Regions from separate parts of the Providencia sp. UF-183 genome, predicted to be linked through region 2. Evidence: predicted binding sites of a transcription regulator. Region 2 holds the regulator's gene; the other holds the start of a gene.
The links. The regulator sigma-54, encoded in region 2, starts transcription at its own class of promoters, with help from an activator protein. The targets are predictions, from matches to a motif close to GTTGGCACANNTTTCGCTNT.
Positions count from the first base shown of each region.

Region 1: the regulator sigma-54 is predicted to act here: its motif matches at 5,042-5,061, upstream of glnA (glutamate--ammonia ligase).

Region 1 is NZ_JBSICD010000017.1:17,527-25,076, forward strand. Features, by position in the region: gene AC4IFT_RS15475 (fimbrial protein) at 1-223, opposite strand, end outside; gene glnG (nitrogen regulation protein NR(I)) at 828-2,294, opposite strand; gene glnL (nitrogen regulation protein NR(II)) at 2,304-3,353, opposite strand; gene glnA (glutamate--ammonia ligase) at 3,509-4,918, opposite strand; gene AC4IFT_RS15495 (PadR family transcriptional regulator) at 5,275-6,171, opposite strand; gene typA (ribosome-dependent GTPase TypA) at 6,604-7,550, shown strand, end outside.
Region 2 is NZ_JBSICD010000016.1:62,791-70,340, forward strand. Features, by position in the region: gene npr (PTS phosphocarrier protein NPr) at 1-272, opposite strand, end outside; gene rapZ (RNase adapter RapZ) at 278-1,129, opposite strand; gene ptsN (PTS IIA-like nitrogen regulatory protein PtsN) at 1,248-1,715, opposite strand; gene hpf (ribosome hibernation promoting factor) at 1,810-2,097, opposite strand; gene rpoN (RNA polymerase factor sigma-54) at 2,120-3,562, opposite strand; gene lptB (LPS export ABC transporter ATP-binding protein) at 3,607-4,332, opposite strand; gene lptA (lipopolysaccharide ABC transporter substrate-binding protein LptA) at 4,338-4,901, opposite strand; gene lptC (LPS export ABC transporter periplasmic protein LptC) at 4,885-5,478, opposite strand; gene kdsC (3-deoxy-manno-octulosonate-8-phosphatase KdsC) at 5,495-6,055, opposite strand; gene kdsD (arabinose-5-phosphate isomerase KdsD) at 6,070-7,038, opposite strand; gene mlaF (phospholipid ABC transporter ATP-binding protein MlaF) at 7,520-7,550, shown strand, end outside.

The sequences.
Region 1 (7,550 bases), on a different contig from region 2:
TAATGGTGAATTTAGTCGCGGCAGCTGTACTTCCTGTACTTGGTAAAGTTGTTTTTGACACTTTACCTAAGTTCACTGTAAATACATCTGAGCCTGTTGCCAGTTCACATGCTTGATCTGTGATTTCACCGGTAAATTCGATAGTACCGTCAGCGGCTAATACATTATTAATAGCAAAAATAGACGACGTCGCAATTAACGTTGCGATAATATTCTTTTTCATTTATGACTCTCCAATAAAGATATTTTATTTGATGTTATTGAGGGGGGTAAATATCGCCTTTCTCAATTGGTATGTATTTTGTCGTTTATTTTTATAATAAACAATATGCGAGTAATTTAGGTTTAATTATTTTGTTTTTAATATTTACGGGAGGTTTGTTTGGTATTCACATTATGGGTTGGGTGGTTTTTAACTAAGTTTCTCAAAGTTCAATTTTTATGTTTTTTATTGTTAAGGCTGTAATGAAAATAAATATTAAATATTTAAACTAATTTTAAATTGATATTTACATTTTATATTTCACGCATAATGTGTTCGTGGGGGATTTAATAATTACGCTGAGCTAAATAAGATGAGTGGTTTTGTTGAAAGGAATCATTAATGTATTGCATTAAATTGAATATCTTATTTCAATGCTCAATATAAGGAATGAAGTTGGAGCTGGATTATCTAAAATAGAGGGTGTTTATTTGTTCTAATATGAAACCTTAATATAACTCGGCAATAACTTTAATTTTTAACTAATAAAAAGGCGTAGAGTTTTCCTCTACGCCTTTTTAAATAATCACCAAAATCAAGTGAAGTGACTTAATTTTATTGTGGTTTATTCAATGCCGAGTTCTTTTAATTTACGGGTTAGGGTATTTCGCCCCCAGCCTAATAGGCGAGCCGCCTCTTGTTTATGCCCATCAGTATGTTTCAGTGCGCAGTTAAGCAGAGTGCGCTCTAATAGTGGGACTGTTTGTGTTAATAAATCGTCTTTACCTGCGGATAACGCATGATCAGCCCACTTTTCCAATAATTCAAACCATTGTACATCTGAGTTGGTTTGATGCACTGGCAAAGTGACGGGTTCATTGGCTGTCGGTTTGCTGACTTCCGTTTTTTGTATCGGGTGCTCTTCCAATAAATCATCGGGCAAATCTTGCGGTAAAATTTCTTGGCTTGCCGCCATGACAGTCAGCCAGCGGCAGACGTTTTCCAATTGACGTACATTTCCTGACCAATAATAGCGTTGCAGAATTTTTTCACTATCTGGGTGCAATACCTTGCTTTCTACCCCTAACTCTTTTGCGGTATTTTGTAAAAAATAGTGTGCGAGGCGTGGGATGTCTTCCGTGCGTTCCCGCAATGGGGGGAGTTGCACTCGAATTACGTTTAATCGGTGAAATAAATCCTCACGGAATAAACCTTCTTTGACCCGTTTTTCAAGATCTTGGTGGGTAGCGGCAATAATTCGTACATCCACTTTTACAGGGGTATAGCCACCAATACGGTAAAATTGCCCCTCAGCAAGCACGCGCAATAACCGTGTTTGTACATCAAGGGGCATATCGCCAATTTCATCTAAAAATAATGAGCCGCGGTTGGCTTGTTCAAAGCGCCCTTGGCGAACTTGGGTTGCCCCCGTGAACGCCCCTTTTTCATGGCCAAAAAGTTCTGATTCGATGAGATCTTTTGGAATAGCCGCCATGTTCAAGGCAATAAAGGGCTCGTTAACTCGTGGGCTATGTTGGTGCAAAGCGTGAGCAACGAGCTCTTTCCCTGTGCCTGATTCACCGTTAATCAGTACGCTAATTGATGAGCGAGATAAACGGCCGATAATGCGGTATACCTCCTGCATTGCAGGTGCTTCACCAATCATGGTGGATGAAACAATCGGCGCTTTTTGCTTTGTTTCGCGTCCCGTATGGTTCTGTTCACGGCTATGATTTAACGCTCGTTCAACCAATGCCACGGTTTCATCGATATCAAACGGTTTAGGTAAGTAATCAAAGGCACCTGACTGATAGGCATTTACGGCAGCATCGAGGTCTGAGTGAGCCGTCATAATGATGATCGGTAAAAGGGGGTGTGATTGCTTAATGGTATTGAGTAGCTCAATACCATTGGTTCCGGGCATGCGAATATCGGATAACAAAACATCAGGGAGGGCGTTTTCCAATGCAGCAAGTACCGCATCAGCACTGTCAAAACAGGTGCAGACAAATTCTGCATTGTTGAGTGCCCGCTCTAGAACCCAGCGAATGGAACTGTCGTCATCTACGACCCAAATTTTTCCCTGTGACATGGTTATCCCCTATTTTTTGATGGGTAGATAAATAGAAAACTCAGTGTGCCCCGGCCAACTGGTAAACTCGATTTTCCCTGCGTGTTGATCCACTAAACTTCGCGCAATTGACAGGCCAAGTCCTGTCCCATCAGGTCGTCCACTTACCATTGGGTAGAAAAGCGTATCTTGAATAGCCAATGGAATACCTGGGCCGTTATCTTCGATATCAATACGCGCAGCTAACCGATAACGCTCTCCTTGTAACATGACTTGAAATGCGGTACGTGTGCGTAGCGTGATATGACCACCCGTATCGGCGAGGGCTTGCAGCGCGTTACGGGTGACGTTCAACAATACTTGCTCAATTTGGTCGGGGTAATATTCTAAATCGGGCAAACTCGGGTCATAGTCACGAGTCAATGTGACGTTATCGGGTTTTTCGAGGGAAACCAAGCGAGTGACATTTTCCATTATATGGTGGATGCTTTGCTGGGTTTTGGGCCCCGGATATTGCGGTCCCAGTAATCTATCGACTAAAGCCCTTAAACGGTCAGCTTGTTCGATTATAACTTGAGTATATTCATTTAGTTGCGGGTCAGGTAGTGCCTTAGACAACAATTGCGCAGCGCCTCGTAAACCGCCTAATGGGTTTTTGATTTCATGGGCGAGTCCACGAATAAGTTCACGTGCAGCAAGCTGTTGTGCATTTTGCACCAACTCTTGGCTAAGGCGCCGCTGGCTATCGAGTTGTGATAACTCGACTAAAATAAATTGTTCTGAAAATGGCTGTGCGCTGAAGGACATCACATGGGAATGGTTATTAAACACTAACGTGACTTCGTTTTCCGTAAAACTGTGGCCTTCTTTTAAGCTACTGAGCATCAATTCATCATTGAGCGAGCAATAGCTAAATAACAGTGGAAGAGGGGTTCCGTATAGTTTGCGCTGGCTTTGGGTTAGGATTTGCAATGCAGCATGATTGGCGTAATGGATAACCAAATCGTAATCCAAAATAAGCACGCTATTAATGAGGGAGTCGAGAATTTGTTCGGGTGCTGGCAAATGTTCGGTTTTCATGTAATGTTGCTCCTGCACTATTTTGGTGCATTATACCTGATAGACCAAACAACCGATATTTGATTTTGCCTCTTTGGTGCAGTAGAGAGAAAAGGCCCCATCAAAAGATGGGGCAAGTGCTTCACGGCAACAAAGACTATCAGTGGAACGGCGTGTTACACACTGTAGTACATTTCAAATTCGAGAGGGTGCGGTGCCATACGAACACGTTGGATGTCGGCACGAGTTAATTCAATGTATGCATCGATAGCGTCATTCGTAAACACACCACCACGGGTTAAGAACTCGCGATTTTTATCCAGCTCAGCCAGCGCTTCGTCTAAAGAACCTGCTACAGTCGGGATTTCTTTCGCTTCTTCTGGTGGTAAGTCATACAGGTTTTTGTCCATTGCATCACCTGGGTGAATCTTATTGATGATGCCATCAAGACCCGCCATTAACTGCGCAGCAAACGCCAAGTATGGGTTAGCCGCTGGGTCTGGGAAGCGCACTTCAATACGACGTGCTTTGGTGCTTGCAACCACAGGGATACGGATAGATGCAGAGCGGTTACGCGCTGAGTAAGCCAGCATAACGGGTGCTTCAAAGCCCGGAACTAAACGTTTGTATGAGTTAGTTGTTGGGTTAGTAAATGCGTTCAGTGCACGTGCGTGTTTAATGATACCGCCGATGTAGTACAGCGCCATTTCAGATAAACCGCCGTATTTGTCACCCGCAAACAGGTTCACGCCATCTTTTGATAAAGACATGTGGCAGTGCATACCTGAACCGTTATCACCTACTAATGGTTTCGGCATAAAGGTCGCTGTTTTGCCGTAGGCATGTGCAACGTTGTGAACGACATATTTATAAATCTGAGTTTCATCCGCTTTTTTGGTCATGGTATTAAAGCGGGTAGCGACTTCGTTTTGGCCTGCAGTTGCCACTTCATGGTGGTGAGCTTCAACAACTAAGCCCATCTCTTCCATTGTGGTACACATTGCAGAGCGCAGGTCTTGTGATGAGTCAACCGGTGGCACTGGGAAGTAACCGCCTTTAACTGCTGGACGGTGGCCTTTGTTGCCGCCTTCGTATTTTGTGCCTGTGTTCCATGCTGCTTCGATATCATCGATATGGTAGTAGCTGCCGTGCATGTTGTTACCAAAACGAATATCGTCAAAAACGAAGAATTCAGGTTCTGGGCCAAATAACACGATGTCAGCGATACCACTTGAACGCAGGAAATCTTCCGCACGTTTGGAAATGGAACGAGGGTCTCTGTCGTAACCTTGCATGGTACCCGGCTCTAAAATATCGCAACGGATAATTAAGGTCACATCAGCAAAGAATGGGTCTAACATTGCGGTAGATGCATCAGGCATCAGTACCATGTCAGATTCGTTGATGCCTTTCCAGCCACCAATTGATGAACCGTCGAACATCTGGCCTTCTTCAAAGAAGTCTTCGTCAACTTGGTGAGCAGGGATAGTGATATGTTGCTCTTTACCTTTAGTGTCGGTAAAACGCAGATCAATAAATCTTACATTGTGCTCTTTAATTAACGATAAAACATGTTCAGCGGACATTCTCGGCTCTCCTGGTCGGGTCTAATCAACAAATTGCATCATATTTTGCGTTTGTTGGTTTGTCTGGCGTGGCGGCGGTGATGAATCACATTAATACACGTTGCTCGCTCACTATGAATACTATAAGCGAAAAGCGTGCCAACTTTTAAAAGAAGAGTAAATACTGATTGTTACGAAGGAATGTCAATCGATTGAGTTAAAAACAGGTGTAATTTGCACTTTTATGGTGCAATATTGTAATGGTCTGCATTATTTTGGTGCATCTAAGCCAGGGGATAGAGAAAAAAGGCCAGCTTTGTGCTTAATAATAAGCCCAAAGCTGAATTGGCAGACATTATTTAACGCGCGAGGAGATGTTATTCATCATCACTGTTGGTTAATAATGTATTCACTTCTTCAATTTGTTTCACTGCATCATTAATGATGGAAGCAATTTGGCGCGTTTGTTCTTCATTCAGTTGCTTTAGAACCATTTTGTGGCGCAGCAGGGCTTTAAAACGGCTGACTGCCATTTCGATGTCTTCTGCTAAATTGCTACCTTGCTGCATATCACGTGCTTTTGCCAGCTTACGAGCAATTACCGCTTCCGTTTCTTTATTCTGCGCTAAGTGCGTAGCGCCTTCCGGCGTAATCGTAAAACTTTTGCGATTGCGCTCAACAATTTGAGACTCTAAAAAGCCTTGTTCTTCCAACAGTGTTAGTGTTGGATAAATAACACCCGGGCTTGGGACATAGAGGCCGTTTGAGGCTTCTTGAATGTCTTTAATAATTTCATAGCCATAGCTCGGTTTTTTCGCAACTAATGAAAGCACCATAATGTGAAGATCGCCATGGTCGAATAAACGACGCAGGCCTTTGCCTCTACCACGACCTTTTTGGCGTTCATTGCCGTGTCCATGACGGCCTTCACCGTGGCAGCGTTCGCCGTGCCCGTGTCCATGACGGCCTTCACCGTGGCAGCGTTCGCCGTGCCCGTGCCCATGACGGCCTTCGCCGTGGCAACACTCGCTGTGCCCGTGCCCATGACGGCCTTTGCCATGGCAACGTTCGCCGTGCCCATGCCCATGACGGTCATCACCGTAATAATGGTCATCGTGGCTGCGGCGTTCGCCTCCGTGGCAACATTCATCATGGCCATGACGACGTTCATTGTGACCGTGACGACTTTCGCCATGGCAACAGCCATCGTGGTGACCGCGCTGATTTTCGTCATGGCGCGCATAATATACATGACGACAAGATTTAATTAGCATATAGTTACTCCTTAGTTTGTAACTTTAGATATATCGAATTTATTTTATGGCTCTACTATATTTAGATATATCTAATCAGTCAATTTAGATATATCTAAATAACATAAAAAGACATTAAAAATGGCGGTTAAGAAAGAAAGTCTATTTTTTGTTCTTTTTTTGGGCTGCTAATATTAAGTTTTTAGCGTATTATTCTGTCACTTCGTGGTTTCGCAGAGATGATGCTCATTATTTTATGAGGGAATCTGGCACTGTTACGCAACTGAATGTTTTTTCGTTAAAAACTTTTTATACAGTGATGGGTTTCACATTTATTCCACTTGTGCGGAAAAACGTGTAAAATAACAGCAAATTAACGTAGAAAGTATGTTTGGGTAATTAGAATACCGCAAAAAACATATTCCTTTCCTGTCAATTAAACGGTAAAAATCCTTGTCAATTCAAAACTTAAGAAACATCGCCATCATCGCTCACGTTGACCATGGCAAGACAACACTGGTTGGTAAATTATTGCAACAGTCAGGTACGTTCGGCGAACGTGAAACTGTCGATGAGCGTGTTATGGACTCCAACGACTTGGAGAAAGAGCGCGGTATTACCATTCTTGCTAAAAATACGGCAATCCAATGGAATGGTTATCACATCAATATCGTAGACACCCCAGGCCACGCCGATTTCGGTGGTGAGGTTGAGCGCGTAATGTCTATGGTTGACTGCGTTCTGCTGGTTGTTGATGCGATGGATGGCCCAATGCCACAAACACGTTTCGTAACGCAAAAAGCGTTCGACCACGGTTTACGTCCAATTGTTGTTATTAATAAAGTTGACCGCCCAGGCGCACGTCCTGATTGGGTTGTTGACCAAGTATTCGACTTATTCGTGAACTTAGGTGCAACGGATGAGCAACTCGATTTCCCTATCGTTTACGCATCTGCATTAAACGGTATCGCAGGTCTTGACCACACTGAAATGGCTGAAGATATGACTCCGCTGTACGAAGCTATCGTAGAGCACGTCGCGCCACCAGCCGTTGATGTCGATGGTCCTTTCCAAATGCAAGTTTCGCAGTTGGATTACAACAGCTACTTAGGCGTTATCGGTATCGGCCGTATTAAACGCGGTGTAGTTAAACCTAACCAACAAGTGACTGTTATCGATAGCGAAGGTAAAACTCGCAACGGTAAAATCGGTAAAGTATTAACGCACTTAGGTTTAGAGCGTATCGATTCACAACAAGCTGAAGCGGGCGATATCGTTGCACTGACAGGTTTGGGTGAACTGAACATTTCTGACACTATCTGCCAAGTGGGTAGCGTTGAAGCATTGCCTGCGTTAGCAGTTGATGAGCCAACAGTTAGCATGTTCTATTGTGTTAACAC
Region 2 (7,550 bases):
TCAAGCTCATCAAACCCACTCTCGAACAGGTTAACAATGGCGGCTAATGCCTGATTTTCATCTGTGCCACTAACCTCAATATCAATTTTACTGCCTTGTTCCGAGTCTAACATCAACATTGCAATAACGCTATCAGCCTCAGCCTCAATTTGGCTATTATTGCGCAAAATAACCTTAGAGTTAAATTGTTGAACTAAATCATAAAGTAACATGGCCGGTCTGGCATGCATACCAAGGCGATTTTTCAGTGTTATTGTGGCTTTTACCGTCATTTCAGCTACTTGCGTTTTTCGAGCGTCCGGTGGCGCGATTGCACGTTTTTGCCACGGGAACGGAAATAGTCAGCAAGTTGTTCGGCAACATAGACAGAACGGTGTTTACCCCCAGTACAGCCAATTGCGACAGTTAAGTAGCTACGGTTGTTGGTTTCTAACATCGGCAGCCATAACTCTAAATAGCTACGGGTTTGGTAGATAAAGTTATGAACTTCAGTATGCCTATCCAAGAATGCAGCGACAGGGCGATCAAGGCCTGTCATTGGGCGCAGTTTTGGGTCCCAGTGTGGATTGGGTAAAAAGCGCACATCAAAAACATAGTCTGCATCAATAGGAATACCGTGTTTGAAGCCGAAGGACTCAAACACCATAGTCAGTTCACGTTCGCGTTTACCCATTAAACGGGTTCTGAGCATTTCTGCTAGCTCATGAACAGACATTTCAGAGGTATCGATGACTAAGTCTGCCCGTGAGCGTAGTGGCTCAAGAAGCTCATTTTCTTCATCAATGGCACTTTCAAGAGAAAGGTTCTTACTTGAAAGTGGGTGTAACCTACGAGTATCACTGTAACGGCGGATCAGAGTGTTGCGATCAGCATCCAGAAATAAAAGTTGTGGAGAGAAGCTTGCAGGTAGTTTATCAATTGCTTCTTCAAACACTTCTGGATTGTCGGGCATATTACGCACGTCAATGCTCACCGCTGCTGAGATATTACGATCAGCGAGTGAATTTGCTAACTCCGGTAATAACACAACCGGTAGGTTATCCACGCAATAGAAACCCATATCTTCCAGCGCACGTAAGGCAACGGATTTCCCCGAACCGGAACGGCCGCTGACAATCATCAGCACCATGAGCTTACTCCCTTTCGTTTCCTAATGATGTATGTCTTAATAAACTGTGTTTTGTTATTTCTAACGATAGAAACCATAACAATATCATTAGGCTATAGCAAGACACATAAATTATCACTTACTCTGTAATAATACGATAAAGCTCATCATCGCTTTGCGCGCAGCGTAGACGCTTACAGAATGTTTTATCAGCCAGTTTTTTGGCGATAAGCGACAACGTGTGTAAGTGCGTTTTACATTGGTCTGATGGCACGAGTAAGGCAAAAAGCAGGTCAACAGGCTGATTATCAATCGCATCAAAGGCAATAGGTTCTTCTAAATGCAAAAACACGCCGACTGCGCGAGAACTTTCGCTTTCATCGAGCTTGCCATGAGGAATTGCAATTCCACCGCCAATGCCTGTAGTACCGACTTTTTCTCTGGTTAATAACGCTTCAAATACCGTATTTTCAGGTAATTCCAATTCAACGGCAGCCAGCTCACTAATAATTTCTAGGGCTCTTTTTTTACTGGTGCACACAATATTATTACGTGTACAGGCTGATGATAAAACGTCGTTTAACTGGATTTCTATATCACTATTCATTTTATTGTTCACTTAGGACTACAAAACCAGATGGTGTATGCCACCATCTGGTTTGAAACATTCATTGGCTTAACGAGTAAGCCGCATCAATGTATTAATGTTGTCTCAGTTTTTCTTTATGTTTGGTTAATTGGCGTGACAGTTTGTCTACCAGTAAATCGATAGCGGCATACATGTCATTTTCTTCCGCTGATGCATGGAGCTCCGCTCCATTAACTTGCACGGTTGCTTCAGCAATTTGCTGAACTTTTTCAACTTTCAGGACGACTTGGATACTGTTAATACGGTCGAACAATTGCCCTAATTTACTGAGCTTTTTCTCAACAGTTTCACGCAGTGCTGGAGTAACTTCAATATTGTGTCCAGTAATCTGAAATTCCATACAACCTTCCTTATTTTATCAATTAAACCAGTTGTTTACGCTGGTTTGAGGGCGGAATAGATAACGATTCACGATACTTAGCAACAGTACGACGAGCCACTTGAATACCTTGTTCTTCCAGCATACTCGTCAATTTACTGTCACTCAATGGTTTTGCTGGGTTTTCAGCAGCAACCAGTTTTTTCACCAAGGCCCGAATTGCAGTGGATGAGGCTTCGCCGCCTGTGTCCGTGCTTACATGGCTTGAGAAAAAATACTTCAACTCAAAAATGCCTCGTGGGCTGTGGAGAAACTTTTGAGTTGTCACTCGAGAGATGGTGGATTCATGCATGTCCACTTGATAGGCAATATCTGCCAATATCATCGGTTTCATGTACTCCTCACCTAACTCAAAGAATTCTTGTTGCTGTTCAACGATACAGGTTGCCACTTTTAACAGCGTTTCATGGCGGCTTTCTAAGCTTTTAATCAACCATTTTGCATCTTGCAGGTGGCTACGAATGTATTGTGTATCATCATCGCTAGCTGAACTATTTGCCATCGAAGCATAATGATTGTTAATACTTAGTTTAGGAATGCTATCTGTATTTAGCTCAACTTGCCAGTGCCCAGCTATCTTTTTCACTAAAACATCTGGAATAACATATTCCGATTCGCCTGTATTGATAGACTGCCCTGGCTTTGGATTTAAGGTTAAAATCAAATCGATAGCCGTTTTCAGTGCATCTTCCTTTAAGCGCGTTAATTTGCCGAGCTGCCTAAAATCACGATTAGCAAGCAAATCAATGTGGTTGCTGATGATTATCTTAGCTTCTTGTAACCCACCCGTTTCTTTTGGGTAGAGCGAAAGCTGAATCAATAAACATTCTTTTAAATCTTGTGCAGCAACACCAAGCGGGTCAAAGTGCTGAATACGCTTTAGCACTGCAATGACTTCTTCTAGGGTAATTTCAGGGTTATCAATCCCTTCATGTATATCAGAGATTGATGTAGTGAGATAGCCGGAATCATCTATAGAATCAATAATTGCGGTGGCAATCGCACGGTCTGTATCTGTAAACGGGGTGAGATCGGATTGCCACGTTAGATAATCTTGCAGCGTTTGTGTGGTTTCACCTTGGTAAACAGGCAGCTCATCGAAGCTGTAATCATTGCTGGTGCCTGATGGTGTTCCTGCCGTGTAGATTTCATCCCAATCGGCATCAAGAGGAAGTTCCTCAGGCATATCATTGTTTTCTAAAGCATCTTTTGTATCGAGTTCGCTGCTGTCAGTGGTATCGAGAGAATCAATTGAGTCACTTTCAGAACCGAGTTCTTCTTGTTCAAGAAGCGGGTTGGTTTCCAACGCAAGTTGAATTTCTTGTTGAAGCTCAAGTGTAGAAAGTTGCAACAGACGGATTGCCTGCTGCAATTGAGGGGTCATTGCAAGTTGTTGACTGACTCTGAGCTGCAAACTTTGCTTCATGAAAGTGTTTTTTTCTCCCTAACAACGAAACTCGATATCACGGTTTATAACCGGAAACCTTCACCTAAGTATACACGTTTCACTTGTTCATTTTCCAAGATCATCGTTGGTGTGCCATGGGCGATAAGGTGGCCTTGGCTCACAATATAGGCTCTTTCACACACATCTAGCGTCTCACGAACATTATGGTCGGTAATCAATACGCCAAGGCCATAGTCACGTAAATGCTGGATGATTTTTTTAATATCCAAGACAGAGATTGGGTCAACCCCCGCAAAGGGTTCATCTAATAAAATGAATTTTGGATTAGCGGCCAGCGCTCTAGCAATCTCAACACGGCGGCGTTCACCACCTGAAAGGGATTGCCCCATGCTGTCGCGAAGATGTGTGATGCTAAACTCTTCCATTAACTCTTCAGCACGCTCTTTACGTTGTTGAGACGTTAAATCTTCGCGGATTTCAAGTACCGCCATCAGGTTATCATAAACGCTAAGGCGACGGAAAATAGAGGCTTCTTGAGGTAGGTAGCCAATACCGCGACGTGCACGTTCATGCAGTGGCAGTAAGCTGATATCTTCACCATCAATTAAAATTTTGCCCGCATCCCGCTGAACAATACCCACAACCATATAAAAGGTGGTGGTTTTACCGGCACCATTTGGCCCTAACAGGCCAACAATTTCGCCTGATTTAACTTCAAGGCTGACATCTTCAACAACCTTGCGTTTTTTATAGGATTTAGCCAGATTCTCTGCGGTTAGTGTCGCCATAACGATTATTTACTCTTACCCGTAGTTGCTGATGAATTGTTTGCTGCTGGGCCTTTTTCTTGCAATTGCGCAGGCAAAATCACGGTAGTCACGCGCTTGCCTTTATCACTAAAGGCTTCCATTTGCTGTGTTGGTACAACATAGGTGATTTTGTCGCCTTTGATATTGCTGTCTAGCTGCTCTAAATACGCACCGCCCGTTAAAGTGACGAGCTGTTTATCCACTTCATAGCGCGCTTTGTTTGCATGGCCTTTGATTGGCTTACCGTCATCTTGCAACTGGTAAAACGTCACAGGATTACCGAAAGCTTCGATCACAATTTTATCCGAGTCGCTGCTTGGACGTGTTACAACCACTTTGTTAGCACGAATATCAATAGAGCCTTGTTTAATCACAACGTCATCGGTAAATGTGGTGACGTTCTTTTCTAAATCAAGAGATTGTTTGACCGAGTTAATCGTCATCGGCTGCTGGGTGTCACTTTTTAATGCCATCGCTGGGAGGCTAAGAGCCAAAATTGCACTGGCAACCGCTCCTTGAATAAAACGCTTCTTAGTTACTTGATTCATTTTGATGCTCTTCCGGTTGTAACACATAATGAGTTTTCACATCCTCGATTAATTCTGCGGTTCTAGTACGAAGATTTCCCTTCATTTTCAAACCAGTAGAATTAAGACCGTGCCCAATAATGGTCACTTTATCGTCGGATGAAACGTCTTGTGTTGTCAAATTGACAACTGCACTTTCAGTTGTAATTCGTTGTATCTGCGACTCTTTTGTTAAACTATCGACTTGGACATCACTGTACAGGTAAAGCACCCTGTCGTTTGTTAACCTTGCTTTGAAGGCTGTGACTGTCCATGTAGGCACGCCAGCTTCGTTATAAGTAGTTAAAACGGGTTTCGAAAACCACGTGATTTTCCCTTCAGTATAATTATCAATTTTATCTGAAACGAGTTTATACGCTAGATTTCCTGTTGGGTTATAGACGTAAGTCACTGAATCATCAGTTTGATAATTAGGTTGCCCATCATTGATTACTTTCTCCTGTGAGTCAGATGCGTCATTGCCTGCTAAATTCCAGCCAATAAGCCCTAACGCAACCAAGGACAAAATAATGATTAACCACTTCTTCGCATTGCTCATGAATTCAATCTATTCGTTATATCGATAAGCCTTTCGCTTCTTCCAATTTACCTTGGGAAAGAAGGATCAGGTCACAAAGTTCACGTACTGCGCCCTTACCACCACCGATGCGTGTTACGTAGTTTGCCTTCGGTAGGAGCAGCGGATGCGCATCCGCAACAGCGACAGATAACCCGACTCGTGCCATAACAGGCCAGTCGATGAGGTCGTCGCCAATATAAGCCACTTCGTCTTCTGCTAGTTGTAGTGTATCTAACAGTTCACGATACGCCAAAAGCTTATCGCTTTGGCCTTGGTAAAGATATGTAATGCCTAAAGTTTGCGCTCTATCTTCGAGGAGCTTGGCTTTTCTGCCAGTAATAATGGCGACTTCAATATCGGACGTTAATAGGCAACGAATACCATATCCATCACGCACATTAAAGGCTTTGAGCTCTTCACCATTATTCCCCATATACACCAAACCATCGGACATCACGCCATCGACATCGCAAATGAGCAGCTTAATTTTAGCGGCTTTTTCGATGACGGAAGTGGCAACGGGGCCGTAGCAGGTGTTCAAGTTTTGAGAACTCATGGTATTTCCTTATATTATACAACACCTGCTTGGAGCAGGTCGTGCATGTGTAAAACACCCACTAATTTATTGTCTTGTGCAACTAACAATGAGGTTACGTGTTTTGATTGCATTAAATTGAGCGCTTCAACGGCTAACATACTTGGGGAGACTCGAATGCCACCAGGGGTCATGAGATCCGCAATTTTCGCGTTATTCAGGTCAATTCCCATATCAAAGATACGGCGTAAATCACCATCCGTGAAGATACCCTCAATATTCATCTCGTCATCACAAACCACAGTCATACCCAGTTTTTTACGGGTAATTTCGACTAAAGCTTCACGCAAAGACGCGCTTTTAGGAATATGGGGGATATCCTCACCCGTATTCATTAAATCACGAACTAAGAGTAAAAGTTTGCGCCCAAGTGCGCCGCCTGGGTGAGAAAGTGCGAAATCATCTGCAGTAAACCCACGAGCAGTTAACAATGCAATAGCTAAGGCATCGCCCATCACTAAGGTTGCCGTGGTACTGGTTGTTGGTGCGAGCCCTAATGGGCAGGCTTCCTGTGGCACCTTAATGCACAAATGGACATCTGCATATTTCCCCATATTACTATCAGGGTTGTTTGTCATACAGATTAAGGGAACCTTAATACGCTTTAAAACAGGCAGTAACGCTAAAATTTCACCAGACTCCCCTGAGTTTGAAATGGCGAGTACTACATCTTTATTCGTTATCATCCCTAAATCACCATGGCTAGCTTCGCCTGGGTGAACAAAAAAGGAGGGGGTACCCGTACTGGCTAATGTCGCTGCAATTTTACGGCCGATGTGCCCAGATTTTCCCATTCCCATCACGACAACTTTACCTTCACAACCAAAAATCAATTGGCAAGCGCGGTTAAAGTCAGCATTAATATATTGTTCTAGGTTTTTTAAGCCTTCGTGTTCGATATGGAGAACTTCTTTACCTACTTTCTGAAAATCGAAGTTTGACATTTCTCGTTCCATGCGTAGCTTTTAAGTGAATCGGATAAGCAAAAATGAATTGTATAACGAATACTTAGTATCAGTAAGTATTTTGTCTGTTAAGCTATCTTTAATGATAGTTTCGTACCTAATTGTTATTTTACGGTGATCCAAAGTACAATTGGAGAGGTAAAATCTGCTTTCTTTAGCATCTTGAACCAAAAATAGGCGGGTAAATTCGCGTATCCTCACCATTAATTAAACGCCACATTCTAAGAGCTATCTGCTGTTATTGCAGGCAATTTTTACTGACTATAAATTAATTTAATCAGTTTTGGTTGGTGTTATTTATACAAAAACACAGTTGTAACACTAAAAGTCACATTTTCGGCGCTATAATACTATAAATTCTATTTCGTTGTGATATTAGACGATTTTCAGTTTATCTTTCGGTAATATCTGAGCGGGTAAACATGATATTCAGGCATGATGTATAACGAGTTATTTAACAATGCAAGCACAGACAGACAACTTAATCGAAG